DNA from 4 places in the Micromonospora musae genome. Region 4 is predicted to be linked to each of the others. Evidence: riboswitches for the same ligand, from Rfam matches in the RefSeq annotation. Region 4 holds a riboswitch; each other region holds the start of a gene.
The links. Region 4 has a riboswitch for cyclic di-AMP ahead of D7147_RS29690 (C40 family peptidase). Riboswitches for the same ligand answer to the same signal wherever they lie in the genome.
Positions count from the first base shown of each region.

Region 1: another riboswitch for cyclic di-AMP. It lies ahead of D7147_RS02490 (coiled-coil domain-containing protein); the one in region 4 lies ahead of D7147_RS29690 (C40 family peptidase).
Region 2: another riboswitch for cyclic di-AMP. It lies ahead of D7147_RS22055 (LysM peptidoglycan-binding domain-containing protein); the one in region 4 lies ahead of D7147_RS29690 (C40 family peptidase).
Region 3: another riboswitch for cyclic di-AMP. It lies ahead of D7147_RS16625 (coiled-coil domain-containing protein); the one in region 4 lies ahead of D7147_RS29690 (C40 family peptidase).

Region 1 covers NZ_RAZS01000001.1:524,935-532,572, forward strand. The annotation lists gene D7147_RS02480 (heavy metal translocating P-type ATPase) at 1-1,479, opposite strand, end outside; gene D7147_RS02485 (YibE/F family protein) at 1,686-3,047, shown strand; cyclic di-AMP (ydaO/yuaA leader) riboswitch at 3,214-3,345, shown strand; gene D7147_RS02490 (coiled-coil domain-containing protein) at 3,349-4,365, shown strand; gene D7147_RS02495 (carbonic anhydrase) at 4,443-5,096, opposite strand; partial or broken gene D7147_RS02500 (helix-turn-helix transcriptional regulator) at 5,270-5,590, shown strand; gene D7147_RS02505 (hypothetical protein) at 6,067-6,435, shown strand; gene D7147_RS02510 (hypothetical protein) at 6,707-7,504, shown strand; gene D7147_RS02515 (YkvA family protein) at 7,572-7,638, shown strand, end outside.
Region 2 covers NZ_RAZS01000008.1:4,972-12,609, reverse strand. The annotation lists gene katG (catalase/peroxidase HPI) at 1-282, opposite strand, end outside; gene D7147_RS32735 (hypothetical protein) at 600-2,084, shown strand; gene D7147_RS22055 (LysM peptidoglycan-binding domain-containing protein) at 2,250-2,864, opposite strand; cyclic di-AMP (ydaO/yuaA leader) riboswitch at 2,862-3,052, opposite strand; gene D7147_RS22050 (methyltransferase) at 3,369-4,385, shown strand; gene D7147_RS22045 (hypothetical protein) at 4,686-4,988, shown strand; gene D7147_RS22040 (N-acetyltransferase) at 5,084-5,827, shown strand; gene D7147_RS22035 (helix-turn-helix transcriptional regulator) at 6,095-7,048, opposite strand; gene D7147_RS22030 (DinB family protein) at 7,143-7,638, shown strand, end outside.
Region 3 covers NZ_RAZS01000005.1:413,239-420,876, reverse strand. The annotation lists gene D7147_RS16660 (redoxin domain-containing protein) at 1-368, opposite strand, end outside; gene D7147_RS16655 (BON domain-containing protein) at 423-1,109, opposite strand; gene D7147_RS16650 (maleylpyruvate isomerase N-terminal domain-containing protein) at 1,284-1,922, shown strand; gene D7147_RS16645 (hypothetical protein) at 2,039-2,446, opposite strand; gene D7147_RS32445 (hypothetical protein) at 2,690-2,830, opposite strand; gene D7147_RS16640 (STAS domain-containing protein) at 3,170-3,532, shown strand; gene D7147_RS16635 (SRPBCC family protein) at 3,756-4,226, shown strand; gene D7147_RS16630 (hypothetical protein) at 4,254-4,772, opposite strand; gene D7147_RS16625 (coiled-coil domain-containing protein) at 4,898-5,962, opposite strand; cyclic di-AMP (ydaO/yuaA leader) riboswitch at 5,976-6,105, opposite strand; gene D7147_RS16620 (cation diffusion facilitator family transporter) at 6,258-7,172, opposite strand; gene D7147_RS16615 (HelD family protein) at 7,279-7,638, opposite strand, start outside.
Region 4 covers NZ_RAZS01000015.1:78,127-85,764, forward strand. The annotation lists gene D7147_RS29680 (C40 family peptidase) at 1-206, shown strand, start outside; gene D7147_RS29685 (N-acetylmuramoyl-L-alanine amidase) at 302-2,317, opposite strand; cyclic di-AMP (ydaO/yuaA leader) riboswitch at 2,557-2,694, shown strand; gene D7147_RS29690 (C40 family peptidase) at 2,707-3,747, shown strand; gene dcd (dCTP deaminase) at 3,840-4,418, opposite strand; gene D7147_RS29700 (pyridoxamine 5'-phosphate oxidase family protein) at 4,518-5,081, shown strand; gene D7147_RS29705 (zinc metalloprotease) at 5,155-6,135, opposite strand; tRNA gene D7147_RS29710 (tRNA-Gly) at 6,384-6,457, shown strand; gene D7147_RS29715 (helix-turn-helix transcriptional regulator) at 6,572-7,579, opposite strand; gene D7147_RS29720 (VOC family protein) at 7,633-7,638, shown strand, end outside.

The DNA of each region.
Region 1 (7,638 bases), on a different contig from region 4:
GTCGGTGAGCGCCAGCGCACCGAGCACCCCGTCCGGCAGCCGCACCAGGTGCAGCACCACCGCGCCCCGGCCGGCCCAGTGGTCGGTTTCGGCGCGCAGCTCGTCGGGGAGGCGTACGCCCAGCTCGCGCAGGAGCGCCGGCCCGCCCACCGCGTACCTCCGGCCCGCCACGGTGGCCTCCACCCCACGGCCTGGCCGGGACCGGAACCCGGTGGCCGCGACGGCCCCACCACGCTCCCCCGCCGCCGCGACGATCGCCCGGGCCATCGGATGCTCGCTCTCCGCCTCGATTCCGGCGGCGAGCCGCAGCAGCTCGTCGGGCTCGATGCCGGGGACCGTGGCCAGGTCGGTCACCACGTGCTCGCCGCGGGTGAGGGTGCCGGTCTTGTCGAACAGCACGGCGTCGACGGTCCGCATCCGCTCCAGCGCCAGCCGGTCCTTGACCAGGATCCCGGACTTCGCGGCCACCGCCGTGGAGAGCGCGATCACCAGCGGGATCGCCAGACCGAGTGCGTGCGGGCAGGCGATGACCAGCACGGTGACGGCCCGGACCACCGCCTCGTCGCCCCGGCCCATCAACGTCCACGCCAGCACCGTCACCACGGCTGTCGCCATGGCGACGTAGAACAGCGCCGCGGCGAACCGGTCGGCCAGCACCTGGGCCCGCCCGCTGGACTGCTGCGCCTCGGCGACCATGCGTTGGATGCCCGCCAGCGTGGTCTGCTCCCCGACCGCCTCGACCCGGATCCGCAGCGCCGAGTCGGCGGCCACCGTGCCCGCCACCACCCGATCGCCGACGGACCGGGACACCGGCCGGGACTCCCCGGTGATCATCGACTCGTCCAGCTCGGCGGCGCCGTCCACCACGCGTCCGTCCGCCGGCACCCGGCCACCGGGCCGGACCAGCACCACGTCACCGACCCGCAGGCCGGTCACCGGCACCGGCTCGGTCCGGCCGTCCTCGGTGACCCGCTCGGCCTGGTCGGGCAGGAGTGCGGCGAGCGCCGCGAGCGCCCCGCGCGCCTGCCCGATCGCCCGCATCTCCTGCCAGTGTCCGAGCAGCATGATGGTGACCAGAGCCGCCAGCTCCCACCAGAAGTCCAGGTCGAAGGCGCCCAGGCTGGTGGCGAGCGACGCGCCGTACGCGACGGTGATCGCCATGGCGACGAGCAGCATCATGCCCGGCGCCCGGTCCCGCACCTCGCGTACCGCGCCGACCAGGAACGGCCAGCCACCCCACCAGAACACCACCGAGCCGAGCACCGGCCCGACCCAGGTGAGGCCCGGCGCGTCGAGCCGGTAACCGAGCCACTCCATGACCATGTGGCTGGTGACCACGACCGGCACGGTGAGCGCCAGACAGATCCAGAACCGCCGCCGGAACATCGCCGGGTCGTGGCCGGCGTGCTTGTCGTGGCCACCCCGGCCGTGGTCCGGCTCGGCTGCGCCCGGGTGGTGCGGTGACGGATCTGCGGCCATGAACCCAACATGCCCCGTCGGCCGCCGCCGTGGGGGCCTTCGCCGTCATGACGTGACACCGTCGGCGTGAACAGGCGCCGGAGGGTCGCCATGGTTAGCATTCCGACGATGACTCTCCGGATCTTTCGTGGCGGGGCGGTCCCGCGCCGCTGAGCCGATCGCCCCACCGGCACGTACCCTGCCCCGGATTCGTTGGGAGATTCGTAATGGGCGCCGACCACAGCCGTCCCGCACCGTCCACCCCACCGGGGGTGCGACGGATCCTCCTCGTGACGGTCGTCCCGCTCGTCCTCGCCACCGTGGTCGCCGCCCTGGTGCTCTGGCCCCGCGACGTTCCGGAGACGGAGGGCAGCGGCGATCCGGCCCGGTATCACGGCACCGTCACCCGGGTGGTGAGCGAGGCCTGCTCCCCGGTGTCGGAGACGCCGGAGGGGACGCCCGGTGGACGGCCACAGCGCTGCGGCACGGTGACCGTACGTGTGCAGGACGGCCCGGCCGCCGGTCAGCAGGTCGAGGCGCCGGTCCCGGACGGTCCGGGGGCACCGGTCGTCGAGGCGGGCGACGAGGTGATCATGGTGCAGCTGACCGATCCGACCGACCCCTCGTCGTCGAGTTGGAACGTCGCCGAGCACCAGCGCGGCCAGCCGCTCGTCTGGCTGGCGCTGATCTTCGCCGGGGCGATCGTCGCGTTCGGACGGTGGCGGGGCCTGGCCGCGCTCGCCGGCCTCGCCGCGAGCTTCGGCATCCTGCTCACCTTCGTCCTGCCCGGCATCGGCGCGGGGCACTCACCGCTGCTGGTCGCCGTGGTCGGCGCCGCCCTGATCATGTTCGTGGTGCTCTACCTGACGCACGGCGTGACCGCGCAGACCTCGGTCGCCGTGCTCGGCACCCTCGGCAGCCTGGTGCTCACCGGCGTCCTCGGCGCGGCTGCCACCGCCGCCACCCACCTCACCGGCTTCGGCAGCGAGGACGCCCTGACGCTCTCGATGTTCCGCGGCGACGTGGACCTGCGGGGCCTGCTGCTCGCCGGGATCATCATCGGGTCGCTCGGCGTGCTCGACGACGTCACGGTCACCCAGGCGGCCACGGTCACCGAGCTGGCCCACGCGAACCCGGGGTTGTCCCGGCTCCAGCTCTACCGGGCCGCGACCCGGGTCGGCCGCGCGCACATCGCGTCCACGGTGAACACCATCGTGCTCGCGTACGCGGGCGCCTCGCTGCCGCTGCTGCTCCTGCTCACCGCCGACTCGCGCCCGGTGGGTCAGCTCCTCACCAGCGAGTTCCTGGCCCAGGAGATCGTCCGTAGCGCGGTCGCGACGCTCGGGCTGATCGCCGCCGTCCCGCTCACCACCGGCCTGGCCGCGATCGTCACGACGGCCGGACGCTCAGTCGCCGCACCGGCCGACGGCGAGGCGAAGCCCACCCACCCGACCACCCGGCCCGCCCCGGACCGGAGCGACGTGTTGGAGGCGCTGGGCGCCGGGCGACACGACCCGAGCCCGATCCCACCCCCCGCCACCCCCGGTGGCCGGCCCGACCCGGACAGGAGAACGGAGAGCGCATGGTGACACTCCTCAACGTGACCGCGCAGGCTCGCCGGCCTGGCAGCTGCGCCACTGGTTACCCAGCGCTATGGCGAAATGACGCCTTTAGTCGGCATCCGGGCGTAGCTCCCCGGCCGGGCTCTCGGGTAACCTCGCTGCCGGTAACCGCCGAAGGCGCGCAGCGGCGCCTGCGGTACCACCGCCCAATCGCCGGACGGCGAGCCGGGAACCCAGGTACCTGGGGTGAGTCCGCGTCAGCGGTAGGGGCCACTTCCGCCCCGAACCCGTCAGCTAACCCGGTCGGCGGTCGACGGAAGGGAAAACTGTGACGGCACCCCTACGCCGCTGGTTGATACCCGTGGTGGCCGTGATCGCCGCGCTGACCGTGCTCGCCGGGCCCCTCCCGGCGTCCGCCGCACCCAAGCCGGCCGTTCCGTCCGGGCACGAGGACGACGACCCGCCACTGCTCACCGACGTCGTCGAGACGACGAACCGCAACTACACCGCGGCCAAGGCCAAGCTGGAGAAGTCCAAGAAGCGCCAGGTGGAGCTGGGCCTGGACGTCAAGCGGGCCGAGGCCGAGCTGAACGCGTTGGCGCCGCAGGTCGGCCAGGTCGCCGCCCAGTCGTACCGCACCGGTCGGATGGGCGCGGTCGGGATGTTGCTGTCGAGCAACGACCCGGACTCCTTCGTGGAGCGGGTGATGGGCCTCGACGAACTCAACATGGTCAACTCGCAGAAGCTGTCCCGGATCAACGAGGTCAAGCACCGCGCCGAGCTCGCCAAGCTGGCGATCGACACCGAGGTCCGCGAGCAGCAGAAGCAGGCCGCCATCATGGCCAAGCAGAAGCGCGAGGCGGACAAGGCCCTGGCCCTGGTCGGCGGAAAGGGCTTCACCGGCGGTCTCGTCTCGGCCACCTCGCCGGTGGCGAGGATGGGTCCCGGCCGGACGGCCGACGGCGACTGGAAGCCGATGTCGTGCAGTGAGCCCGACCCGACCACCTCGGGCTGCATCACGCCCCGCACGCTGCACGCCTACAAGGAGGTCAAGCGAGCCGGCTTCAACCGGTTCGTCGGCTGCTACCGACCGGGCGGGCCGTGGGAGCACCCGAAGGGCCGGGCCTGCGACTGGTCCCTGCAGAAGAGCGGCTTCTCGCCCTGGCACAACGACGACACCCGGATGTACGGCAACAACGTCGCCGCGTTCCTCATTCGCAACGCCGACCGGCTCGGCATCTACTACGTGATCTGGAACCGGCAGATCTGGTTCCCGGCCACCGGCTGGAAGTCCTACAGCGGCCCGTCCAACCACACGGACCACGTGCACATGTCGCTGCTGTAGCGACCGGTTGAGAACGGCAAGGGCCGCCCCGCATTCGCGGGGCGGCCCTCTCGCTTCTCCTGGCGTCGTGGAGGGTGTCAGCCCGCCGTCGGATCCGCGCCCGCCGCGGGCGGAAGCACCCCGGCGACCTGACGGACCTCGCCGGCGGCGAGCCGGTACGACATGCCGACCACCCCGCACCGCCCGGCCTCGACCTCGGCGGCCAGCACTGCCGAGTTCTCGAGCAGCGCCTCGACGGTCTGCGCGATGTGGAGGTCGATGATCCGGTCGAGGTCGTCGACCCCCTCGGCGGCGGCGCGACGCAGGCTGGGCAGCACGGCGTCCACCACCGCGCCCAGGTGACCGGGGGGCTGCGTGCCGGTGTCGAGCGACTCCCGGGCCGCCTTCACGGCCCCGCACGAGTCGTGCCCGAGCACCACGACCAGCGGCGCGCGCAGCACCGTGACCGCGTACTCGACGCTGCCCAGCACCTCCGGCCCGGTGGTGTGCCCGGCCGTACGCACCACGAAGAGGTCGCCCAGCCCACGGTCGAAGATGATCTCGGCGGCGAGGCGGGAGTCGGAGCAGCCCACGATCACCGCGAACGGGTGCTGCTCGTCGGCGACCGCGGCCCGGTGGCCGGCGTCCTGGTTGGGGTGGCTCGGGGTGCCGGTGACGAAGCGGTGGTTGCCCTCGATCAGCTCGGCGAGCGCCTGCTCCGGACGCAGCACCGGCGTTTCGGGTCCACTCATCCCCGCACCTCGACTTCCTATGCGATCGGTGTGATCACCCACGGTGACCGCCGCGGGCTCCCGTCCACGGTCACACCCACCCGGAGACACGTCAAGGTATACGTGATTTGCGTTTCAGGTATTCGCGGACGGGTCACGATCGATGGAATCGGAGGGATGGGCCGGGCCCTACGATGACGGCCATGGCGACGAGCGCGAGCGGGTACGGCGGCACCCGGAACTGGACGTTCCTCACCAATCATGGACATGTGCTGCTCGCCATCGCGCGCAATCCCACCGCGCGGCTGCGGGACGTCGCGGACGAGGTGGGGGTCACCGAGCGGGCCGCCCAGGCGATCGTCGCCGACCTGGAGGCCGGCGGTTATCTCAGCCGGACCCGGGTGGGGCGCCGCAACGAGTACACCCTCAACCCAGCCGGCCGGTTCCGCCATCCGGCCGAGGCCGACCTCGAGGTCGGGGCCCTGCTTGCTCTCTTCACCGAGCTGCCCGACACCGCCGTCGCCGGGTCCACGGCCGACGGCGGCCGGTCCGACGCCGACGATCCCGGGCCCACGACCGACGGCGGCCGGTCCGACACCTGACTCGGCGGGCCACCGCCGACACGGCCCGGTCCGCCACCGCCGGGCCCGCGACCGACCCGGGCCGGTCCGACGCCGACGATCCCGGGCCCACGGCCGACGGCGGCCGGTCCGACACCTGAGTCGGCGGGCCACCGCCGACACGGCCCGGTCCGCCACCGCCGGGCCCGCGACCGACCCGGGCCGGTCCGACGTCGACGACGCCGGGACCGGTGACCTGGACGGTTGATCGACTCGACCGAGGCCCGGATGCCGCGAGGTGGCCGGGCCGCGGTCGCGCCCGCCGTCGGTCACCGGTGACCGTCCGTCCGATGAGGACGGGTGGGCACGGTCACGTCGGCGGTGGTTCCGGCCAGGCTGCGCCCGACGGCCGAGAGCGGTAGGTTGGTCCCGTGCTGTCCGTAGCGTCCGCCCGCCCCACCTGGCGGGCCACGCTGCGCACGTTGGGCGAGCTGACCCGGCTCGCCGTGGCCACGCTCGCGCTCGCCGTCGGCCTCGGCGCCGCGGCCCCGGCCGGGCCGCCGGCCACCGCCGCCCAGCTCCAGCCCACCTCGGTCAGCAGCCAGGTCGAGGTGCTGCGACCCGAGATCGCGCCGGCCGCCGAGCGGTTGACCCCGGCCGAGGCTCCCGCGCACCGTCCGGCCGACCGGCCGCTGCTCGCCACCCCGGCGGTCGGCACCCTGACGGCGATGCCCGAGGCTCTCCCGGCGATCGACGCCGGCCGCGCCGCGCCCGGTCGCCGGGGCCCTCCGCTCGCCTGACCCGAGGGCCATCCGCCCCGGCACCGACGGCCCACCACGGCCGTGGCCGAGGCCGTTCGCGCCGTAAGCCCTGGCCGGCGTCGTTCGCCCGCAACGGCCTGACCGCTGCGTCGCCCGGCTCGACCGCCGAACCCGCACACCGGATGGCCGCCGTGCGTCCCGCACCACCGACCTCCGCGTCACGGAGCGGTGCGGGACCGGCCCCCGAATCTTCCCTCCGCTCACCAGCGGGTCAGATCGTCCATTACCGACAACCGACCACGAGGTGCAGATGATGCAGACCGTCCTCTCCGCCGTCCTGCCCGACGTGCCCCGCGCCGCCGTGATCTGGCTGAGCCTGCTCGCCGTGGTGGGCGTCGTCATCGCCACCCTGCTGCTCCGACCGGGCCGGCTCGCCATCGGCGCCGCCACGAGGATCCGGCGCGCAGCGATGCCGGGCCGGCTCGAGTTCGCCGAGGAGGAGCGGGACCGCACCCGCTACTCGCAGGAGGTCGCCGTGGCCGCGGAGCGCGCCACCAGCACCGCGGAGCGACAGCGGGCGGAGTGGCTCGCCGCGCAGGACGCGGTCGAGGTGGCCTGGCAGGCGTACGAGGCGGCCGAGGCGGACGTCCGACGCCTGGGCGCCGCCGCTGCCATGCCGCTGCCGCGTACCGCCCGCACGCCGGCCGAGTACGTGGACCGCGAGCGCTTCCTGCACCGCGCCGCGCTCGACGCGTACTGGCAGCGGGAGCTCTCCGTCGAGCAGCTCAGCGACGTGTTCGCGCACCGCAACGGCTGGGACCCGCGGCTGCACCCGGTGGAGCAGGAGCTGGTGCTGCGACGGGCAGTGCGCGACAACCTCCTCGCCCGCCACCAGGTGGCACGCGAACAGGAGCAGCTCGCCTGGCGGGAGGTCGAACGCACTGCCGCGGCCGCCCGCAGCCTGCGGGAGGAGGCGTTCGCCGCCACCGGACGCCGGGCGGAGGACGCCGAGTCGGTGCTGCCGCTCAGCGAGGTCGCCCGGCCGATGGAGCAGACGCGGGAGAACCAGGTCGTGGCGCGGGGGCGCGCGGCCGTACCGGCGTACTGACCGGGGCCCGGCGCTGACGGCCGCCTCGAACAGGGTGCAGGCGGCCGGATTGGGTTAGCGTGACCGCATGTCGCGCGAAGCGTGGATCGTCCTCCTCGTCATCGCCGGCGTCGTGCTGCTCGCGACGCTGGTCG
Region 2 (7,638 bases), on a different contig from region 4:
GGCCGGCCACCACTCCTGCGAGGTGGTCAGGGCCTGCGCGATGTCCTGCTTGACGGCGGCCAGGTCGAGGGACTTGAACGCCTCGGCGTAGTCGAACTCCACCCCGAGCGGGTTCGCCACGGCCGGGTTCTTGGCGAGGATCTTCAGGTTGAGCCGGTTCGGCCACCAGCCGCGGTTACCGCCGCCCTGGGTCGGGTGGGGGGCGCGTCCGTGCGCGACCGGGCAGCGTGACTCGCTGCCCGCCTCCGCGTCGTGGACGACGGCGTCGTGGTTCTCGGACATCGGGTTCCTTCCGTGCTTACTTCTCAGGGGGATCAGGTGTTGCTCGGGACGGACCGGCCGGGGCGAACGGCCCCGGTGGCCGGCCTGGGTCTCGCCGATCGTGGAGCCGTGGTCGTCGGCGGCGGTCAGGCCGGTTGCGGGTCCGGGTCGGGGCACGAATGCGTATGCACCGCGCGCCCGGGAGTCTTCTTCGTTTTCTGGAATCAGTCAAGATAATGGGCTGGACGTCACTCGGCCTGCCCTGCCGACGCCGGTTGGGAGTCCTTCCGGATCCTCGACGGCCCGCATAGGGTGAGGGCCCGGCGAGAGGATCATGCATGGACGCGGCGCAAGCCATCTCGTTGGTGGCGAACTGGATCCGGTCCCACGGCCTGGACTACCCGACCGAAGGACTGGCGGCGGATCGCTTCGAGGCGGGCTGGAGCGTGTACGCGCCGGTCATCGTCGACGAGAGTGACCCGATGGCGTTCCTCGACATGCCGGTGGGGCGGTCGGTGTTCCTGGTCGGAGACTCCGGCCGCATCGAGGAGGTCTCCTCCTCCGTCCCTCCCCAGGCGGCGCAGGACCGGTTCACGACGCAGGAGATCGCGAACGCGCACGCCTCCGCCGGGTCGGACGAGGCACAGTTCATGGCCGAGTTCGAGCGGGCGTTCCACCAGGCCGCGGCGGGGCATCCGCCGGCCGTCAGCAGCTTCACCGTGGTCGACGGTTCACCCGACGAGGCCGCCATCGCCGCGGAGGCGTCCCGGCTGCTCGAGCCGATCGCCCAACAGCTGGCCCAACTCGGACCGCCCGGCTGGGACCGGCTCTCGGCGGAATTCGCCTTCACCGTCTCCGCCGAGGTCGCCCAGCTGTGGTTCTTCTCCGGCGACAGGTCGGCGGCGGCGCCCGTGCCGTTGAGCATCGGCGAACTGGTTCGCCACCAACGCGACGTCGCCGCGCAGATGCCGGCCGGGCCGTGGTGGCGGCTGCTGCTGACCGTCACGAACCGCGGTGTGCTGACCGTGGAGTACGACTACGGCGACCAGCCCTTCCCCGACGACCAACTGTTGACCGCCGACCACTACCGCAACGACCTGGCCGCCTACCCCCGCCCGCGGGTACCGGTCTGGCTCGCCGGATACGTCGCCGGGCCCGCCGCCCAGGGACGCGATCCGCAGCGGGCGGCCGCCGCAGCCGCCACCGGCCGCAACGGCGTCGCCGTCGACGGCGTCCCCCAACTGGCGGACGTCTGGGCCCGATGGGCGGCGCTCTCCGCCGTGTACGTCGGCGTCAGGTCGGATTGGGGTCCGCGGATCTTCCCCGGCCACGCCTGGTACGAGAGCGACCGTCGCAGCGGCTCGGTCCTCTTCGTGCTCCCCGGTGAACGCGCGGTCCTCTCCGGCGGGAAGTGGGACTCTCCCCTGCTCGAAGCCGCCTACAACGGCGGCCGGCCGCTGCCCGACCTCTACTCCGGAGCGCCCGCCTGGGTCACCGACAGCGTTCTCAACACCCGCAACCGCAATGGGCTGTTGACGTTCTGCCTCTGGTGGGTCGGTGGCCGCTGGCACCGGGGAGCCACCGACACGTCCGGTGAACTCGACGTGCCCCTTCCGCCGGTCCGGAGTTTCGACGAGACGGTGCGCGCGATGACCAGCCAGACCGGTCCTGGCACCGACCCCGCCTGCGCGGCCCTGCTGACCGCCATCGGTAACGGCGGGGCGACCGCGCACCACGTGGCGGCGCTCTTCACCCGCGTCCCCGGGGCCGATGTCGGCGCCGCCGTCAACCAGCTCAGCCTCGCCGGGCTGCTGACCGCCTGAGCGCCGCCGACTGCTCGGCGTTCAGGCGGCTCAGGGTCGGCCGGACCGCTCGGCTGGACGGCGCGGTGGACGACGAGCCGCGGCCGTCGGGGTCGGTCGGACCGACCCCGACCACCCACGGCCGGCGACCCGGATCCGGAGATCAGGAAGCCACGCGCTGCGGGCTCAGACGGCGAGACGCTGACCCGGGAAGATCAATCCCGGGTCGTCGCCGACCACTCGCTTGTTGCGCTCGTACAGGGCGTGCCAGCCGCCGGCCACGTGCTGCGCCGCGGCGATCTCCGAGAGGGTGTCCCCCGGCTTCACCACGTACGTCTCGCCGCCGGGGGTCGACGTGTCGTGCTGCCGGGTGCCGGTGGTGGACTTCGTCTCGCCGCCCGAGGGGCGCTTCGACGCGCCGGTCGACTTCGACGACGTCGAGCCCCCCTCCTTGCCGCAGGTCGGCCACGCGCCGATGCCCTGACCGTCGAGCACCTTCTCGGCGATCGCGATCTGCTCGGCACGGGAGGCGAGGTCGGCGCGGGCGGCGTACTTCGTGCCGCCGTACCCCTCCCAGGTGCTCTGGGAGAACTGCAGGCCACCGAAGTAGCCGTTCCCGGTGTTGATGTGCCAGTCGCCGCTGGACTCGCACTGGGCGATGGCGTCCCAGTTGACCGCCGCCTGTGCGGGGGCGGCACCGAAGAGCGCGACGGCGCCGGTGATCGCGCCGGCGGCCAGGGTGCCCACGGCGAGGCGACTGGCGGTGACGGCACGGTGACGGGGATGGTAGGCAGATGCCATTGGTTTCCTCCACGCCGACGAGGTGAGCTGTCGGGTTCGGACTGAGGAGCCCGGCCGCACGATGGGCGGCTTCACCCCGAGGCGCCGCCCTGACCTGGGAGGCGGGCGACGCCGGGAAACGGTGGGTCCCCCGCTCCTGCCCGGGTGACGTTCCGACGACCGGCGGCAGGATTTGGCGTTACCGGTCGCGGTGTTCGCGTCGGCGAACCCGACCGACGCTAGGCACCATTCGCGACGATTGCCCACTTCCTGTGAAGTTCTTCACCGGGTCGCGCGGGGCGGCCGGCGCTCGAGTTGCGCGCCTCGCCCGGCTGTGCGGCAGTGACGAACCGGACGCTTCCGGCGGGACCGAACCGTCCGACAGGGAGGATGGTCACGACCTGCCCACCGAACGACGACCAGACGTGACATCGCCGGTCGCGCCGCGCGAATCAGATCGCCAGCAGCCGACCAACTCCCGGCACCCCCGACATGTCAAACAGATGCGCATGCTCTGATGTCTTCATGATCAATCCAACTCCCCTGATGAATCTCGTCGCCGGTGTCTGGGGCTTCAAGACTCTCGCCGTCGGCGTCGAGCTCGGCCTGTTCACCCGGCTCGCGGGCGGGCGCACCATCACCGTGGGCGAGGCAGCCGCCGAGTTCGGTCTGGCCGAGCGCCCGGCGGACATGCTGCTGGCGGCGTGCGCCTCACTCGGCCTGCTGGAGCGCTCCGGCGCGGGCTACCGCAACTCCGAACTCGCCGAACAGTTCCTGGTCGAGGGGCGCCCGTACTACTTCGGCGGCCAGATCCGCTACTCCGACCTGCGTACGTATCTGCCGTGGCATCGAATCTCCGAAGCGCTGCACACGGACCGGCCGCTGACCTGGGACCCGCAGAGCCAGCAGTCGATGTTCGATACCAGCGACCCGGAGATGATCAGCCAGTTCTGGGACGCGATGTACTCCACGTCCAGCTTCACCGCGCGGGCCCTGGCCGGCGCGTACGACTTCGGCGCGCACCGATCGCTGCTCGACGTCGGAGGCGGGGCTGGAGCATTCCCGATCGAGCTGTGCCGGACCCTGCCCGAGCTGCAGGCGACCGTGCTCGACCTGCCGCATGTCTGCGTACGAGCCGAGGAGCGGATAGCGGCCGCCGACCTGAGCGACCGGATCGGCACCGTCGCCGGTGATTTCCTCGCCGCCCCCGCACTGCCGCAGGGATACGACGTCATCCTGCTGAGCATGATCCTGCACGACTGGGACGAGCCCACGAACCGGGCGTTGCTGGCGAAGTGCCACGCCGCGCTGCCACCCGGCGGGGCTGTCGTCATCTGCGAGCTGCTGCTCAACGACGAGCGCACCGGCCCGCCGTCGGCGGCACTGATGGGCATGAACATGGTGGTCGAGACGGAGGGCGGCCGTAACTACTCCCGCGCCGAGTACGCGACCTGGCTCACCGACACCGGTTTCGTCGACATCCGCACGGTGCTGTTCGACGCTCCGGGCGCCAACGGCGCGGTGGTGGCCCGCCGGGCCTGACCGCGGGACGGTGGGTGCGGCGGCCGGATGCTTTCGCCCGGCCGCCGCCGGGCCCACGCGCCTGCGCCACCGGCGATGACCGTACGGCACCAGGACACTGCGGACGGTGATCCGCGGTGGTCATCGGGGCGTACCTCCCGTGATGACTGCGACAGGTGGGCGGTCAAAGCTGGGGTGGACCGGGCCGCGTCGGCAACAATCCGGAACGGAGACCCCGGCAGCTCAGCGCCCAGCCACCGGGGTTTACCGGGGGGAGACAGTGGTGAAGGTAGGGCGGACACGAACCCGAGGGGGACAGCCATGTCCGAAACAAGCCGTAGCGAGGCCGTCACAGATCGCCCTGACGAGGTGACCGACCCGCTGCTGTGGAAGCTCGCGCTCGAGGTGGCCGACGCGCACGAGCCCGACGGCGAGGGCGGCTGCCGCAACCTGCTGTGCGCCGGTGAGCCGTGGCCGTGCACGGCGTGGAACAACGCCCAGCGGGCGCTGAGCGCGGCGCAGGGTGGCCCGGCCGGTGAACCCGCCGTCGCGGTCACCTACAACTCCCCCGCCGCCTGGTCCGGTGTCCCGATGCCGCCGGCGAACCGCCGCACCGCGGCGTGAGGCGGGGCCGCGCCGTCCCGTAGCGCGGCCCGGGAGCGCCGTCGGCGTCGAAATATGAGGTGCGGGCGCGGGGGCGGGGCCCCTACCGTGCGGCCGTGACCATCGACATCGCCAGCCTCGCCGAGCGGCCGGAGCTCGCTGCCCTGCTCGACGAGGACTTCGACGGGGCGTGGCCGCCGTTCATGCTCTGGGATCCGATGGGCTCGGTCTACTACTGCGTCGCCCACGAGCTGTATCCGGAGTTCGTCTTCGCCGCCGTCGATCCGGCGGAGCCGGGCCGGGCGGTCGCCCGGGCGTACGCCGTGCCGCTGCGCTGGACCGAGCCGGAGCTGCCCGACGGCGGCTGGGACCGGATGATCCAGCGCGCCACCGTCGACCGACTCAGCGGCGCCGAGACCAACATCGTCTCCGCGTTGGAGATCTGCATCCGGCCCGACCGGCGCGGCGGTGGGCTCTCCGCGCTGATGCTGGACGCCATGCGTCGGGCCGCCGCGGAGCAGGGGTACGACACGTTGGTGGCGCCGGTGCGGCCGAACGGCAAACACGCCCAGCCCGACCTGCCGATGACCGAGTACGCGAGGCGGGTCCGCCCGGACGGGCTGCCGGTCGACCCCTGGCTGCGGGTGCACGTACGCGCCGGTGGACGCATCGAGCGGGTGGCGACGCGGTCGATGACGATCTCCGGCACGCTCGCCGACTGGCGGCGCTGGACCGGCCTGCCCTTCGACACGAGCGGGCCGGTGCGGGTGCCGGGTGCGCTCGTACCGGTGCACTGCGACGTGGCGCACGATCACGCCGTCTACGTGGAGCCGAACGTCTGGGTCCGGCACCGCCTCTAGCTCCAGCTCAGCAGAGCGTGGCACAGACGTGGCGGTGTGGCCTGGCCAGGCCGCACCGCCCGGTGCTTGCTCGTGCTGTCACCGCAGTGCGCGCAGCAGACTTTAGGGTCTGTTTCATGAGACCGTGCCCGGCTGCGCCGGCCCCAAGCGACGACCGGCCGCGTTGGAGGTTCGTCCGGATACCACACCGGTATCCGCACGAACCTCCGCCTCGCCGGACCGCCGCCTGGGCCTCGGTTCGCTCGGGCGAGCCTCATGAAACAGACCCTAGGCCCGGTTGAACCGGGCTGCCCAGTTCCGCAGCAGTTCGAGCAGCTCGGGCGGGTCGAGGACGCGGAAGTCGGCGTCGAGCGTGCCCAGCGCCATGGCCGGCCAGTCCAGGGAGTCGGCGGTCATGAATACCCGGCAGTGCTCGGCGTCGACTTCCTCGACTCTGCTCCACCGGCCGATCCGCGATCTCACGGCCGCGGCCGGGGCGTCGACGAGGGCCTCCACCCGGTACGGGTGGGGCATGTTGCCCAGGCTGGTGCGGACGAACTCGGCGGCGTCGGCGGCGGGCAGGTCGCGGGGTCGGAACCGGGAGCCGGTGCCGTGTGGCGCGGTGAGGCGGTCGACCCGGAAGCTGCGCCACTGATGCCGGGTGAGGTTGTAGGCGACCAGGTACCAGCGGCGGCCCAGGGAGACCAGCCGATGTGGTTCGACATGCCGGTCGGTGCGCTGGCCGTCGGCGGCGGTGTAGGAGAACCGCAGGTGCTCGCTGTCCCGGCAGGCCAACGCCACTGCGGTGAGCATTCCCGGGTCTACCTCCGGCCTGGTCGGGCCGTCCCAGCCGGCGGGCAGGGTCATCGCGCGCAACGCCTCGACCTGGCGCCGCAGCCGGGCCGGCATCACCTGCACCACCTTGGCCAGGACGCGCACCGAGGACTCGGCGAGGCCCTCCACCGCGCTCTGCGCGGCGGCCTGCAACCCCACGGCCAGGGCGACCGCCTCCTCGTCGTCGACCACCAGCGGCGGCAGTGCCGCACCGGCGGTGAGCTGGTAGCCACCGTCCACCCCGCGTTGCGACTCGACCGGATAGCCCAGCTCGCGCAGGCGGTCGATGTCCCTGCGCAGGGTGCGGACGGAGATGCCCAGGCGCTCGGCCAGTTGTTCGCCCGGCCAGTACCGGTGGCTCTGCAGCAGGGAGAGCAGCCGCAGCGTCCGGGTGCTGGTGTTCGCCATGTCCGTGATTCTTCCGCTAATAGAGGTCAGGAAGTGTCCGCAGTGCGCCCTAGCGTGGGTCCTGATCCGGAACAGGACAACGGAGGGTGAGACCATGAGCGAGACCACGACCGCCACCGAGCGGGCCACCGGTGACCGGGCAGACGAGCCGGCCGCCACGGGTGAGCGGGCCGATCTGCTGGCGATGCTGGCCAAGTCTCGGCACTTCCTGCGCTTCACCACCCGCGACCTCACCGACGAACAGGCCGGGCGGCAGACCACCGTCAGCGAGCTGTGCCTGGGTGGCCTGATCAAGCACGTCACCGCGACCGAGCGGGGCTGGGCTGACTTCATCGTGGCCGGCCCGTCGGCGATGGACGACTTCACCGCCATGACCGAGGCCGACTGGGCCAAACGGGCCGACGAGTTCCGGCTGCTCCCCGACGAGACGCTGGCCGGTGTGCTGGCCGACTACGCCGAGGTGGCCCGCCGGACCGACGAGCTGGTCGCCACCCTGCCCGACCTGGACGCCACCCACCCGCTACCGGAGGCCCCGTGGTTCGAGCCGGGCGCGCGGTGGTCGGCCCGGCGGGTGCTGATGCACATCATCG
Region 3 (7,638 bases), on a different contig from region 4:
AGCGCCCGCGCGGCCTCACCGCTGCGGGTGTACGCGCCGTACGCGCGGGCCACCTCCCCCTTCGGCTCGAAGTCCGCCAACAGCGGGAAGCCGACGCCCTGGTCCTCGGCGAACGCCCGGTGCGACCACAAGCTGTCCACGGAGATGCCCAGCACGGCCGCCCGGTACTGGTCGAACTCCGGCATGGCGGCCTGGTAGAGCGCCATCTGGTCGCCGCAGACCGGACTCCAGTCGGCCGGGTAGAACGCGAGCACCACCGGTCGGCCGCGGTACTCGCGGACGCCGGTGCGCCGCCCGTCCGGGGTGGCCGGCAGCGCGAAGTCCGGCGCCGGCCGCCCCGGTCCGATCAGCCCGTTCGGATCAGTCATGACTCCCACGCTCGCCGCCGGCCGGGTGAAGTCGGCTCACCCTGCCGGGGTGGTTCAATGCAGGACCGGGGCGACGGCGATGTGGTTCTGCACCTCCCGGATGCCCGGCGCGGACCAGGCCACCCGTTCCACCTCGGCACGTTCCGGGATCGAGTGCACCAGACCGGCCAGTAGCACCGTGTCGCCGTGCACCCGCACCGTGACGTGCTCGGACTCGGTGGCCCGGCTGCGGGCGAGGGCGTCGACGATCCGCTCGGCCAGTTCGTGCCCGTCCGCGCGGATCGACGGCCGCACGGTGATCCCGTTGCTCAGGCCGCGTACGCCGGTGAGTCGGCTGACCGCCCGTTCGGCGGCTCGCCGCTGGTACTCCCACTCCACCTCGCCGTGCAGGGTCACCCAGCCGTCCGAGACGGTGACCTGCAACTGCTCCAGGGGTACGAACGCGTCCCACTCCAGGGCGTGCCCGACCGCGCCGGCCACCTCCGGGTCGGCCCGCTCCGCTCCGCCGGGCAGCTGCACGGTCAGATCGTTGGCGACCGCGCGGACCCGGGGGACCCGGTGCGCCGCCCGCTCGGCGGCCCACTTCTTCGCGTAGCTCTCCACCCGGCCGGTGAGGGTGACAACGCCCTCGGAAACGGTCACGCCGATCTCGTGCGGCCGGACCCGTGGCTCCCAGGTCAGCTCGTCGAGGACGTCGGACTGGATCTCCTGATCGGTACGGGTGACGGTCTCGGTGGCCATCGGCTCCCTCCTCGTCTCGCATGGGGGCTTCCGCAGGCACGGCCGCCCGGGGGCGATGCTGCCGCCGGTCGGGGTGAGCCACCCTCGCCCGACCCGGGTGATCGCGGTCCGACGATCTTGGAGGTGGCCGTCGGGGTCTAGGCTCGCGTGGTCCCACCCCGAAGGAGGTACGACATGGCTGCGATCAGAACTGCCTACCTGACGGCCGCTCGCTCGGCCGTGCGGCTGCTGGGCGACCCGGCGGTCGCCGAGCGCTGGGACCAGCCGAGCGCGCTCGCCGAGTTCGGTGTCGCCGGCCTCGCGGGGCACCTCGCCTCGCAGGTCTTCCAGGTCGAGGCGGTGCTCGCCGAGCCCGTGCCGGCCGGTGATCCGATAGGTCTGCTCGACCACTACGCGCGTGGCAGCTGGATCGGCGCGAGTGTCGACGACGACGTGAACGTGGGCATCCGCCGGGTGGGGGAGGGGATCGCGCAGGAGGGGCCGCAGGCGTTGGCCGCCCGTACGGCCGAGGCGGTGCAGCGGCTCACCGAGGCGTTGACCCGGGAGCCGGCGGGGCGGGTGGTGCACCTGGCTCGGGGGCCCTGGTCGCTCACCCTGGACGACTTCCTGACCACCCGCCTCATGGAGATCGCGGTGCACTCCGACGACCTGGCGGTCAGCGTCGGTGTGGCCACTTCAGAGCTACCCGTCGACGTCTTCGAGCCGGTGCTCTCGTTGCTGGCTCGGCTGGCGGTACGCCGTCACGGCCAGCCGGCGGTGCTGCGCGCCCTGGCCCGCGCCGAACGCGCGCCGGAGCGGATCAACGCCATCTGACTCGACCTGATGTCGGGGTGTCGTCGAGGTGCCGGACACCCCGACATCAACGAACCCGGGGTCGTTCGTCCGCTGCGGATGCGCGGCGGGCCGGTCGGGACCGTCCTTGCTCGGGCTCAGGTGTCGAGGTTGGCGGGGGAGTTGGGGCGGTCCACGTCCACGAAGTCGATGTCGTCGACCGCGCGGTCGTCCCGGCTGCCCGCGGCCCGGGCGGCGGTACCTGCGGCCCAACCGATGGCGGCGCCGACCAGCGCCACACCGATCAGCAGCGTCCACGGCAGCGCCGGACGTCGACCGGCGAGCGCGTCGAAGGCGAGGGTGGCCCGGCGGCGGGCCTCGTCGGCAGCGTTGCCCACGACGTCACCTGCTCCGTCACTGAGCCGGTGTCCGCCGCGTTGCGCGGAGCGGGCGGTGCCTCGGACGGTGTCGCCGGCGGTGTTGACGCTGGAGACCAGGTGCTGCCACGCCTGGTCCGCGATTCGCTCGGGTCTGCTGCGGCGGTCCAGCAGGGTCGTTCCGAACATCGGGATTACCTCCTCGGTGCGCCGGCCACGGCGGGCGGGTCGGCTCCCGGCCATCCGGATCGGCGCGTCACGGTTCGCCTACCCGCCAGTGCCCCGCCCATCGGCGCCCCAAACCCGCCGAATCACCCCAGCCGGACCGCCCGAAGTGGTGGGGCCTGACGGCCGGGGTCGCGCCGGGTTCACCATGCCCCGGCGGCCGGCCGCGCTCGGGCGGCCGGCCCGTTCGAGACGGAGATGGGGTGGTCAGCGCACCGAGACGACGGCGGCACCCCGGGCGAAGTCGTCGTCATCGTCGTCATCGTCTCCGCTGCCACCGAAGCCGCAGGCCAGTACGAGGGCGAGCAGGGCACCGACGCCGGCCAGCCCGGCCAGTCTCTTGATCATTGATCATCCCCTCTGTCGTGGACTCCCGGCCGATGCTAGGCCGCCCCGGCAAACGCACCCGCGCCGTGCGAAATCGGATCATGGGTCCGGACCCTTACCGGCCGCGTCGTTTCCGCCCGGCTGGCGCGGACCGGCTACCCTGGGCGGCGGTGCGTCGGTCCGAGGGGCCGTCGAACGAACAGACGAAGAGAAGAATCCGGACAAGGGTGACGAGATGTGCCCTGATCCGCGAATTGCTCATCCCCCGGGGGTGGCGACCGAGGCCATCGGAGGAATACTCTCGGTCGCGGCCCGCGTACTGATGAGGCGCCCGGGGGACGGGCGGGTGGAGGTGCTCGCGTGAGCCTGTCGATCGTGAAGTCGGTACTGTCCGGCGGTGTCGTGGAGATTGCCCCACGCGGCGAGATCGACGTCGACACCGCGTACGAGGTGCGTGAAGCGATCGCCGAGGTGCTGGCCAAGGGGCATCCGGCGCGCATCGAGCTCAACATGCGCCTGGTCACCTTCATCGACTCCGTCGGCATCAGCGCGATGGTCGCCGGGTTCCAGACCGCCGAGGTGAGCGGCGTCAAGCTCGTGGTCACCGAGCCGAGCCGGTTCGTGCACCGGCAGCTCTGGGTGACCGGCCTGCTCGGGCTCTTCGGTGCTCCGGAGCCCTACTACGCCGGCACGGCCACGCCCGAGGTGCTCCCCGGCGCCTGAGCCGCGCTCATCCCCGATCGGGCTCGACAACCCTCTCGTCGAGGCCGGAGAGGTCCACGTCGCCGGCTTCGCTGACGCCGCCGACCGGCTGCGGAGTCCCACCGGCTGATCGCCCGGCCGACAGGCACCCGAAGCCGCGGTATGCGCTCCGGAGGCCGCTCAGCCGTTGCCACCTCGCCCCTGGTGGGTGAGGATCGGGCGACCGGCGACGGCGGGAGACGGTGTGCTCAGGCGGGACTCCTTCAGCTACAGCGTCCAGGCGCGCTGCTCGCCGTCGGACGCCGCCGCGCTCCTCGGCGACCTCGACCGGCAGGGCGAACTGCACCCGCTGATCGTCCGGGTCCGCCGGCTTCCGCCCCGCCCCGGCGCGCGGGCCAGCTACACCGTCAGCGACCGGCTCACCGCCGGACCGGTGCGGTTCCGGGTGCGGTACCAGGCCGACGTGCTGGTCCAGGCGGAGGACGAGATCGTGACGGTGGCCCGGCAGTGGCCGGCCACCACCGTGCGCAGCCGCGCCCTGCTCCACACCGAGGCGGACGGGCAGCTGCGCATCGACGTCGAGATCACCCTCGCCGCGCCCGCGCCGCTCTTCGCGTACGCCTTCCGGCAGGCCCGCGCCGCGCACCTGACACTGGCGAACCGGCTCGCCGGTGCGCTCGACCGCGACCGGAAGGGACCGCCCGCCACGTCCTGACAGACGCCGGGGGTTTGGTGGAGCCGGTCAGGCGCCCGCGCGGCCGGCCACCGGCGAGCGCCGGCCCGGCGCGGGCGACCCGGTCCGGCGCATCCGCCCCCACGGCTTGTACGTGGAGAGCACCGTCGCGATGACCATCAGGCCGGTCGACACGGCGGGCGCGATCACCAGGTCGGCCCGGTCCCGCGCCGGGAGGGCGGCCCCGAGCTCGCCCGCGGCGCGCAGGTTCGGGGTGAGCAGAAAGAGCACCAGCACGACCATCGCCGTGGTGATCAGCAGCTTCACCAACACCCAGCGGTACCGGAGGAGCTTCCACGGGGTCAGCAGGGCGCTGGCCACGCCGACCGTCCACACCGCGACGGCCAGCGGGGCGAAGAGCACCGTGCCGATCAGCGCGGCCACCGGATAGACCACGTCCGGGTCGGCGCCGCGCAGCACCGCCACGCCGAGGGTGAGCAGGACCAGGTCCGCGCCGAGCCACCCCAGCGAGGTGACCAGGTGCAGCGTGAGCAGCGCCTTGCGCGCGGTGGGCGGTGTTCGGGTCATGCCCGTGATGCTGCCCGCGCGGACCGGCCGGATCGTCCGCCGAGCGACGACATCCCGGGTACGTCCCGCGACGTACCGCCTCCGGCGGTGCGGGTGGCCGGACCGGGCCACCCGCGGCCGCGAGGTCAGTACACCGAGAGGTGCACGTGGTTCGTGTGGTCGCTCGACGGGTCTCCGCCCGCCCCGCTGTACGACTTCCATCCGCTGCTGGGCAGCCAGATCTGCCGGTACCAGATCACGTAGAGCACCGCGAGCCGGTCGGAGTTGCGGATGAAGTACGCGGCCAGGTTGTTGCCGTACGTCTTGTCGCCGCCGGTGGCGTCGCCGCCGAACCCGTTCTTCTGCGCGGCGAAGTCGCAGGCCCGGCCCTTGGGGTGTTCGCCGGAGCCGCCGTTTCGGTGGCAGGAGACGTAGCGGGTGAAGTCGGCCGCCTTGGCCTGGTTGAGCGCGTGCAGCATGCGTGGGGTGATGCAGCCGCTCGCTGGTGTCGGGTCGTTGACGCTGCACGACTCCTTCGGCCAGGAGCCGTCGGGGTTGCGGGGCGCCGGTGCGGCGTTCGCGGTGGAGGTGCCCCGGTTGGAACCTCCGGCCGTGGCGCGGACCGTGTTGGCGTTGGCCACCTCGATGGCCCGCTCGGCCTGTTGCTTGCGCTTCGCCATCACGGCGACCTGCTTGCGCTGCTCCTTGATCTCACCGTCCAGCGCGGCGCGGGTCCGGTTCGCCGTGTCCCGGGTCTCCATCAGCTCGCGCAGCACCCGGTCCTCGTTGGCGGCTACGGCGTCCAGGGCGGCGGCGCGGTCCATGAAGCCGTCCGGGCTGGTGCTGTTGAGCAGCGCCGAGATGGTGCCGAGCCGGCCGGTGCGGTAGGCGACCCCGGCGATCTCGCCGACCTTGCCGCTGCGCTGCGCCAGTTCGGTGTCGGTCGTCCGGAGCTGCGCGGTGAGCTGCTGCTGCCGCTGGGTCGAGCGGGCGAGGGCCGCCTTCGCGTCGAGCCAGCCCTTGCTCGCCGCCTCCAGTTGGGCGCGGAGCGCGGGGGTGCCGCCCTCGGCGTCGTTGCTGGGAACCGCGGCGGGCAGGGCCGCTGGGGGAGTGGACGCGGTGGCGGTGCCGGGGCTGAGCGCGACGGCGAGGGCGAGCGTCGCGGCGATCAGGGCCACCATCCGGGCGGCGCGTCGTCGTACGGGTGCCACTACTGGCATGCGCATGTCCTTCCGCCAGCCGACCGGGTTAGCTGACGGGTTCGGGACGGAAGATCCCTACCGCTCGCGCGGATGCACCCCAGGAACGTGGTTCCCCGGCTCGCCGAACGTCGGCGATTAGGCGTTGGCCGCCGCCGGCGCCCGTGAGCGCCACCTACCGGAGGCCGGAGCCGAGACTACCGGGGCCAGCGAGCCCTACGCAGCAGATGTGACTCTCGGTGCTGCTGTGGTCACCGATAATTCCGGCATATCGGACAATACACTCCCAGAATTAAGGATGTGCTCATTACCACTCACAGGACCCGCAGGCCCCGGGTGCCGCGCCCGGCTCGATCTGCAACGTGGCGTGCTCGATGTGGAAGTCCTCGTGCAGGGCGGTCCGCGCGGCGGTGAGCACCGTGCCGACGTCGGCGCCGGAGGCCATGGTGAGGTGCGCGGAGGCGACCTCCATGCCCGAGGTGAGCGTCCAGACGTGCAGGTCGTGGACGCCGGCCACACCGGGCACGGCCGCGAGCCGATCGTGCACCGCCGTCACCTGGAGGTGCTTCGGCGCGGCCTGGACGAGGATGCGGACCGCCGCCCGGCCGAGCTTCCAGGTGCGCGGCAGGATGAACACGCCGATGGCGATCGCCACCAGCGGGTCGGCCCACCACCAGTCGGTGACCGTGATGAGCAGCGCCGCGCCGATCACGCCGAGCGAGCCGAGCAGGTCGCCGAGCACCTCGAGGTAGGCGCCCTGGAGGTTGATGCTCTCCTTTGCCCCGGGCCGCAGCAGCAAGAAGGCGACCACGTTGGCCAGCAGGCCCAGCACGGCCACCGCCAGCATCGGGCCGGCGAGCACCTCCGGCGGGTCGCCGAAGCGGCCGACGGCCTCGATCACCACGTAGACGGCGACCCCGGAGAGCAGGACGGCGTTGGCGAGCGCGGCCAGCACCTCGAGTCGGTAGAGCCCGAAGGTGCGCTGCGGGTCCCGGTTGGCGTGCCGGGTCGCGGTGATCGCGGCGAGGGCCATGCCGATGCCGAGCACGTCGGTGAACATGTGCCCGGCGTCGGAGAGCAGGGCCAGCGAGCCGGTGCGGAGGGCGGCCACAGCCTCGACCACCATGAGGACGGCCAGCAGTCCGAATGCCGCCCAGAGTCGGCCACGGTGATGCTGGGCGGCGTTCGCCACCGTCTCCTCGTGGCCATGACCCGCGCCCACGAAACCACCCTCCGTCGACGGTTCGGACCGGTCAAACATATGCTCACATCGCAATGTATGCAACCGTCGGCCATGCGCGACGGCCGAACCGAGAAGTCGGGGAACGTCAGCCGGTCGGGTCGACCGTGCTCAGCCGCTGGGTGGCGCGGGAGAGCGCCACGTAGAGCGTCCGGACGCCCGAGCCGGGATCCGCCCGGATCTCGCTCGGCGCGACCAGCACCACCCCGTCGTACTCCATACCCTTCGCCTCCAGGCTGGTCACCACCTGGAGGCGGGACCCGCCCCGCGCGCCGAGCCAGCCGGCCACCTCGTTCCGGCGGGGCACCGGCGTGATCACCCCGACCGTCCCCTCCACCTCGTCCAGCAGCGTCGCGGCCGCCGCCACCGTGGCGCTCTCCAGCTCCGCCACCGGCACCGCCAGCTCGACCGGCTCGACGCCGGTGGAGCGGACCGCGGTGGGCAGCGC
Region 4 (7,638 bases):
TCACGGGCGCGCAGTGGAACGAGGGCAAGGCCATTCCGCGCTCCGAGGCCCGCCCGGGTGACCTGGTCTTCTTCTTCAGCGACCTGCACCACGTCGGGCTCTACCTCGGCAACGACCAGATGGTCCACGCGCCACGGGCCGGTAAACCGGTCCAGGTGACGAGCATCAACTACATGCCGGTCGCCGGCTTCCGACGACCCGGCTGATCCACCCCGAACGTCGCGAACGTCGAGGGCCCCCGGTCGAGAAGACCGGGGGCCCTCGTGTCTCTCGGCACGCTCACCCGCGCTGCCCGCGCTCGTCAGCGGGGCGCGCCCACCAGGGACGGGAGCAGCAGCACGTCGTCGAGGTTGACGTACATGATGCGGTGCCCGAACTGGATCTGCACGTACCGCAGGTCGCCCCGGATCACCGTCCAGTCGCCCGGGGACGAGCCGTCGAAGGTGGTGGCCTTGTAGTACTCGCTCGGCAGCACGTCGCCGACGGCGTACCGCTGACCGGCGGCGAGCGTGTACTGCAACGGGGAGATCGTCTGGTACGCCACGCCGGCCGGGTAGGCGTCCTGCTCCGGGTAGGCCCGGCCGTAGACCGGGATCGTCGCCTTCCCCGGCTTCGGGGTCACCACGAAACCGGTGGCCCACCTGGCGGTGGGTGCCGAGGCGGGGTTGTGGAACCAAGCCTTCTGCCCGAGGTACCAGATCGCCGTCCAGTCACCGCGCACCTCGGCCACCGCGTACGTCTGGCCGGCGGAGGCCCGGGCGCCGTGGTCGGAGATGTACATGGTGTTCGGCGAGCCGTCCGGACGCAGACCCAGGTCGTTGACGAGCGGGGCGTCCTGGCTCGGCGCGCTGTGCAGGACGACCGCGGACGAGCCGCGCAGCGGGCAGGGCTCGGCGGGCGGCGGCGGGTTCGGCACGCCCGGCGGCTGCCGGTTGCAGCCGACGAACGCCGGCCGGTTGGCGGCGAAGTCCGGGTCGATGGTGACCAGGCCGGTCCGCTTGGTGCCGGTGGTCCGGAACGGCGCCTTCAGCAGGTCGAAGTAGTGCGACCAGTCCCAGTACGGGCCCGGGTCCCAGTGCATGCCGGCCACCGTCGAGGCCACCGTCCCGGGCACGTTGTCGTGCCCGATGATGTGCTGCCGGTCCAGTGGGATGCCGAACCTGAGCGCCAGGTACCGGACCAGCTTGGCCGAGGCGCGGTACATCGCCTCGGTGTACCAGGTGCCGTGGCCGGCGAAGCCCTCGTGCTCGATGCCTATCGACTTCGCGTTGACGTACCAGTTGCCGGCCTGCCAGCCGACGTCCTCGGCCTTCACGTGCTGCGCCACGTGGCCGTCCACCGAGCGCAGCGTGTAGTGCCAGCCCAGGTAGTCCGCCTGCTGCACGAGGCCGACGCTGGGCTGGTAGTACCCCTCGGTGTCGTGGATGACGATGTACTCGATCTTCTGCTGCGCCGGCCGGTCACCCAGGTCGTGGTTGCCGTAGTCGCCGACGGTCGGGCCGTACTGCTCGTACGGCGCGGGGATCCACTCGCAGCCGAGCCGCGCCGGGCACTCGACTCCGGCGCGCCCCTGCGGCTCGCGCAGCCCGAGCCGATGCAGCGCGCCGGTCTCCGTGGTCACCTTCCGTGCGCGGAGGGTGACCTGGTGCCCGTCGTCGGTACGTCGGCTCGCGCCGAGTCGGATCTGGTCGTACACCTCGTCGGCGAAGGCGGTCGCCGTCTCCTCGGTCTCCGCGCCGGAGTAGCGGGCCACCGCCGCGTACCAGGCCCCCGGGTCGGTCGCCGCGCCCACCGGGCCGCCCAGCTGTTCCTGGTACGAGGCGAGCAGGGCCGCGCCGCCCCGGATGTTGGTGGCGGGGTCGGTGCGGAGTGCCTCGGCGTCGGCCCCGGTGAGCGCCGCAGCGGCCTGGAGGGTCCGTAGCGCCGCGGGTGCGGGTGCGTCGGCTGCGGACTTCTTCGGCGCACCGAGGGTCAACGGCCGGGACGTGTCACCGCGCGGGTCCTCGCCCTCGTCGACGTGCGAAGCGGCGGGCAGGTTCGCGACGTGAGCCGCGTCGGTGAGGTGCAGCGGGCCGTAGCCGCCGCTCGTGCTGGGCGTGCCGGCGTGGGTGTCCCACCTGGATTCCAGGTACGAGACGCCGAGCAGGACGCTCTCCGGCACCCCGTATGCGGTCGCTGCGGCGACGTACTGCTGCTGGCGGTCGCCGGCCGGCGCGGCGTTGGCCGGGACGCCGGTCAGTGGCACGGCCGCGGTGGCGCTGACCACCGCGGCGGCGAGCAGGGCGCGCCTGCTCCTGGAGATGGTTGATCGATGCATCGGGCCCCCAGTAAGGACGGGTCAGGTATTGGTCACCTTCGCTCCGCCGGCCCGCCTCGGTCAATACCTTTCGATCTGCCCATCGCATAGGAAAAAAATCTTCGAGATTCGCACGGAGAGTGCGTTCCGCCGCGCCATGCACGGAGTGTCACCGCCTGAAGGGTTGCGGATCGGTAACGAGGGTCTCTAGTCTGGTCAATCGTCGGCCGGCAACAGGTCCGTCCAACCAGGGCGGTAACGGTCCGACACCGCCGAGTCGCTCCCCGAGCGAGCCGGGGACCCAGGTTCCCGGGGTGAATCCGCAGCCACTGCGGTAGGGCGCCGACCTTCCCGCCCGAACCCGTCAGCTAACCCGGTAGGCGGTCAGGGAAGAAGGAGTACGGAGCCCGGTGGCCCACCATGCCCCGCGGCCTCCGTCCGGACGGCCGGCGACAGCCGGCCCGACGACGGGTGCGCCGCGTCCACGCTGGTCCCGCTTCACCACCGTCCTCGCCGCCCTCGTCGGCATCGGCGTCGTCCTCGGCGGCGGCGCCACCGCGGCCCACGCGGACCCGTCGGTCGCCGAGATCGAGCGCCAGATCGACCAGGACTGGAACAAGCTCGAACCCGTCATCGAGCGGCACAACGCGACCCGTCAGGAACTCACCGCCAAGCGTCGGCAGGCCGATGCGCTCGCCGCCCGGATCAAGCCACTGCAGCTCCGGATCGACCAGGCCATGAACAAGGTCGGCGTGCTCGCGGTGCGGGCGTACAAGGGCGAGAACCTCTCGACCGTCAACGCGCTGCTCGGCAGCCAGTCGCCGGGTGACGTCGTCGGGCAGTTGGAGCTGCTCGACCGGTTCGCCCACAACCAGCAGCAGGACGTCGCCCAGGTCGTCGAATTGCGCGACCAACTGGCCCGGCAGAAGGCGCCGCTGGACGAGCTGGTCACCGAGCTGACCCGTACCGAGGCCCAGCTGGCGGCGAAGAAGAAGCAGATCAACACCGAGATCGAGCGGCTGCAGAAGCTGCGCATCAAGGTGTACGGCAACGGTGGCGGTGGCTCGCTGCGGCCGGCCCCGTGCCCGGCCACCTATCCGGGTGGCGCGGCCGGGGTGGCGGTGAAGTTCGCCTGCGCCCAGATCGGCAAGCCCTACGTCTGGGGGGCCGACGGCCCCGACTCGTACGACTGCTCGGGGCTCATGCTCGCGGCCTGGGCCAAGGCCGGGGTGTCGCTGCCGCACAACGCCGCGCAGCAGCGCCGGGCGACGAAGACGGTGAGCCGGGCCGACCTCCGCCCCGGCGACCTCGTCTTCTACTACAGCGACCTGCACCACGTCGGCATGTACGTCGGCGGCGGATGGGTGGTGCACGCCTCCCAGGCCGGAGTGCCGGTCAAGATGAAGAAGGTCGACGACGGCCCGATCCACAGCTTCGGCCGTCCCGACTGACGCGTCCGCGCACGTTCACGGAAAGAGTGGTCATCCGCGCGCGAATGACCACTCTTTCCGTGAACGAGCAGCCTGGTCGGCCGGTCGGTCGGTCAGCGGGTGGGCCAGGTACGCCAGTTCTGCCAGGCCCGGCTCGGGGTCGGGCCGCGCTGCCCCTGGTAGCGCGAGCCGTAGACGGCCGAACCGTACGGGTGCTCGGCGGGCGACGAGAGCCGGAAGATGCAGAGCTGGCCGATCTTCATGCCTGGCCAGAGCGTGATCGGAAGGTTCGCCACGTTCGACAGCTCCAGGGTCACGTGGCCGGAGAACCCCGGATCGATGAAGCCGGCGGTGGAGTGGGTCAGCAGACCGAGGCGGCCCAGGCTCGACTTGCCCTCCAGCCGGCCGGCGAGCTGCTCGCCGAGTGAGATGACCTCGAGCGTCGAGGCGAGCACGAACTCCCCCGGGTGCAGCACGAACGGCTCCCCGTCGGGGACCTCGACCACCGACGTCAGGTCGTCCTGCTGCTGTGCCGGATCGATGTGGGTGTAGAGGTGGTTGTTGAAGACCCGGAAGAGCCGGTCGAGACGTACGTCGATGCTCGACGGTTGCACCAGGGTGGGCTCGAACGGCTCCAGCCCGAGCGAGCCGGCCTTGATCTCGGAGACCAGGTCGCGGTCGGAGAGCAGCATCGGACCACCATAGCGAGGCACGTTCGGACAGCTCGAATCCGGTGCCCGTGACCAGCGCGTCGCGTCGCCTCTAGAACATTTGTTCGATAGAATGCCCGCATGGCTTCCTGGTCCGAATTCGCCGCTGACGAGCCCCGGCTCGCCGACGGGATCCGCGTTCTCATGCAGCAGTACGGTCCGGGCTTCGGCTACCTGGCCACGGTCCGTGCCGACGGCGGGCCCCGGGTGCACCCGGTGTCGCCGGTGATCACCGACGAGGGGCTCTTCTGCTTCATCATCGACTCGCCGAAGCGGCGTGACCTGGAGCGGGACGGCCGCTACGCGCTGCACTCCTTCCCGCCGGAGGAGAGCGACGACGAGGCCTACGTGGCGGGGCAGGCCCGGCCGGTCACCGACCAGGCCCGCGTGGCCCGGCTCGCGGCCCGGGCCGGGGCCGCGCCGCAGGTCGACTGGCGGCTCTTCGAGTTCACCGTCGACGTGGCGATGCTCTCCCGGCGTGACGCCGGCAGCGCGGGCGGGCCGGGCGAGGGGCACGGCCGTCCGGCGGTGCAGGTCTGGCTCGACCCGCATGCCGACGATCGGCGGCTCGGCCCCACCCCCGTGGTGCCGCAGACCCGACCCGGCCGCCGCGGGCGCCGCGACGTCCAGCGCTCGGCGGCCTGACCGCGTCCTGGGGGGCGAAACGCCGGTGCCGGCCCCGTGGCGACGGGGCCGGCACCGGTCGTACGCGTCGACGTCAGGCCGCGCGGTAGGCGTTCCACGCGGTCAACATGCGGCTCGCCTGCCCAGGGGTGAACTGGTACATGCACGAGTCGTAGGTGTAGTCCATGAAGTTCGTGATCGGGTCCAGGCCGGCCGCGCTGCAGGTGTTCCGACCGGTCGGGCACTGGTACGCCGGTGAGGCCTCGGCCGGCGTGTCCGCGACGCCGTCGCCCGAGGCGGAGCAGCCGCCCTGGAAGGTGTGGTAGAGGTTCAGCCAGTGGCCGACCTCGTGGGTGCCGGTGTCGCCCTGGTTGTAGTTGGGCTCGGTGCCGCCGGGCAGCGACTCGTTGAGCACGACCACGCCGTCGGTGCTGCTGAGCCGTTGCTGCGGGAAGGTCGCCCAGCCGAGCAGGCCGGGGGTCACGTCGCCCAGGTAGAGGTTCAAGGTGTTCTTGCCACCCTCACGCAGCGACGACTTCATCGAGCGCTCGGCCGAGGAGCCTTCGAGGATCGGGTACCACGACGGGTTGACCACCCGGTTGATCTTGCTCAGCTGAAAGGCGAAGGCCGTGACCGCCCCGCCGGTCGCGCCGCTGTACGCCTGGTTGAGCACGGTGATCTGGCTCTGGATCATCGAGTCCGGGATGTTGCCGCCGGCCCGCGTGTTGTTCTCCTGGATCACGTGCACGACCACCGGGATCGTGACGGTGGCGAGCGGCACGACAGCACCCGTACGCCGGCTGGCGCGCTCACGCAGCGCGGCGGCCAGGTCGGCCTCCCGCTCCTTGATCTGCGCGGCGGTCAGCTCGTTCGGTTCGTGCTTCGCGGCGCCGCCGGCCTTGACGCGGGCGTCGGCGTGCGCGTCGGCCGGCTCGACGCAGGTGCCTCCAGGGGCGGCGGAGAAGGCCGAAGCGGCCGGAGCGACGCCGACCGCTGCCGTGCTGAGCAGCAGCGCGAGGGTCGTGGAGGCGACGCCGGCGGCACGCCGGGTCAGCAGGTTGGGACGGAGTCCCATGGGCCCACCTCTTTCTGGCGGCGCGACGGGAGGTGTGTCACGCCGTGGCTGAGAACGTGAGGCAGACGTTACAAGCCATCGAGAGATTTGAGAACACCTATATATTGCCGTGGTGAAAGTATCTGGCGGACCGGGGGCGTCGCCTTGGACGCCGTCCGACGCGGCCCGCCCGGCCTGGCGGTCGGCCGCTGCGCCGCGGGGGTACCTGGATGCGGGAGGCTGGCGACTCGGGTACAGTGGTGCCGCTTGCGGGTGTAGTTCAATGGCAGAACATCAGCTTCCCAAGCTGACAGTGCGGGTTCGATTCCCGTCACCCGCTCCAACGGCAAAGACCCAGGTCAGGAAGCAATTCCCGACGCTGGGCCTTCGCTTTGTCTATCGCCGTTCGCTCGCCATGCCGATAAGCGCTCGACGCCAAGGGCTCTGCGACCAGGCCTCAGGGGCTGTCGTCGGGTGCGGGACGGACTCTGTGGGCGGAGGCCGCGAGTCGGTCGGCGAGCGCGCTGATGAGGCCGCGGAGTTCGTCCGGCCGCTCGATGATGAACGGCCGGTCGAGCGAGGCGAGCAGCGGAGGCAGCCAGTCGAGCCGCTCCGCGCGCAGTTCGACGCGGAGCCAGCCCTCGGCCCCGGGATCCGCGTCCGCCGGGGGCTCCTCGATGCTCGCCACGCTGGCGGGAAGTCGGCTGCGGATCTGCTCCACCGTCGCCTTGATCCGCAGGGTCACCTCATACCGGTACGGGGCCTCGGCGAGCGCGGAGAGGAGGCGCTGCGCCGGATCGATTCCGGCGACCGGCTCGAACGAGCCGGGCAGGGTCCGCGCGTCCGTGATGCGATCGAGCCGGAACGTGCGGTCCTCGCCGATCTCGGGGTCCGTGCCCGTGACGTACCACCGTCCCGAATGGGCGACGAGCCCGTACGGGTGCAGCGTGCGTTGACTGCGTCGGCCGTCGGCGGCGGTGTATCTGATCGAGATCGGCCGGTGGTAGCGGACCGCATCGGCGACAGCGAGCAGGACGGCCGTCTGCGGGGCGGCGAGCTCGCCGAGCGGAGCCGTGAAGGCGAGGGTCTCGAGCACGGCGTCGAGCCGGCGGGCGAGGCGCTCGGGCAGTACCCGGCGGATCTTGGCTGCGGCCGTCTCGCTCGCCGTGCCGGCCGTGGTCATCAGCCCGCTTCGGCGACCCGCCAGCAGACCGAGCAGTACGGCGAGGGCTTCGTCGTCGCTGAGCATGAGTGGGGGCATGCGGTACCCGGGAGCGAGTCGGTACCCGCCGTAGCGACCGCGCACCGATTCGACGGGCACGTCGAGGTCGATCAGGTGGCCCACGTACCGCCGCACGGTGCGCCCGTCGACGCCCAGCCGGTCGGCGAGCTCGGCCACCGTCCGGATGCCGCCCGACTGCAGGAGCTCCAGCAGGGTGAGGACCTGAGCAGTAGGTCGAGCCACGCCCTGAACCTAGCGTGAATACTGGACCGATTCTGTCCGGTATCGGGTCTAACGTGGGC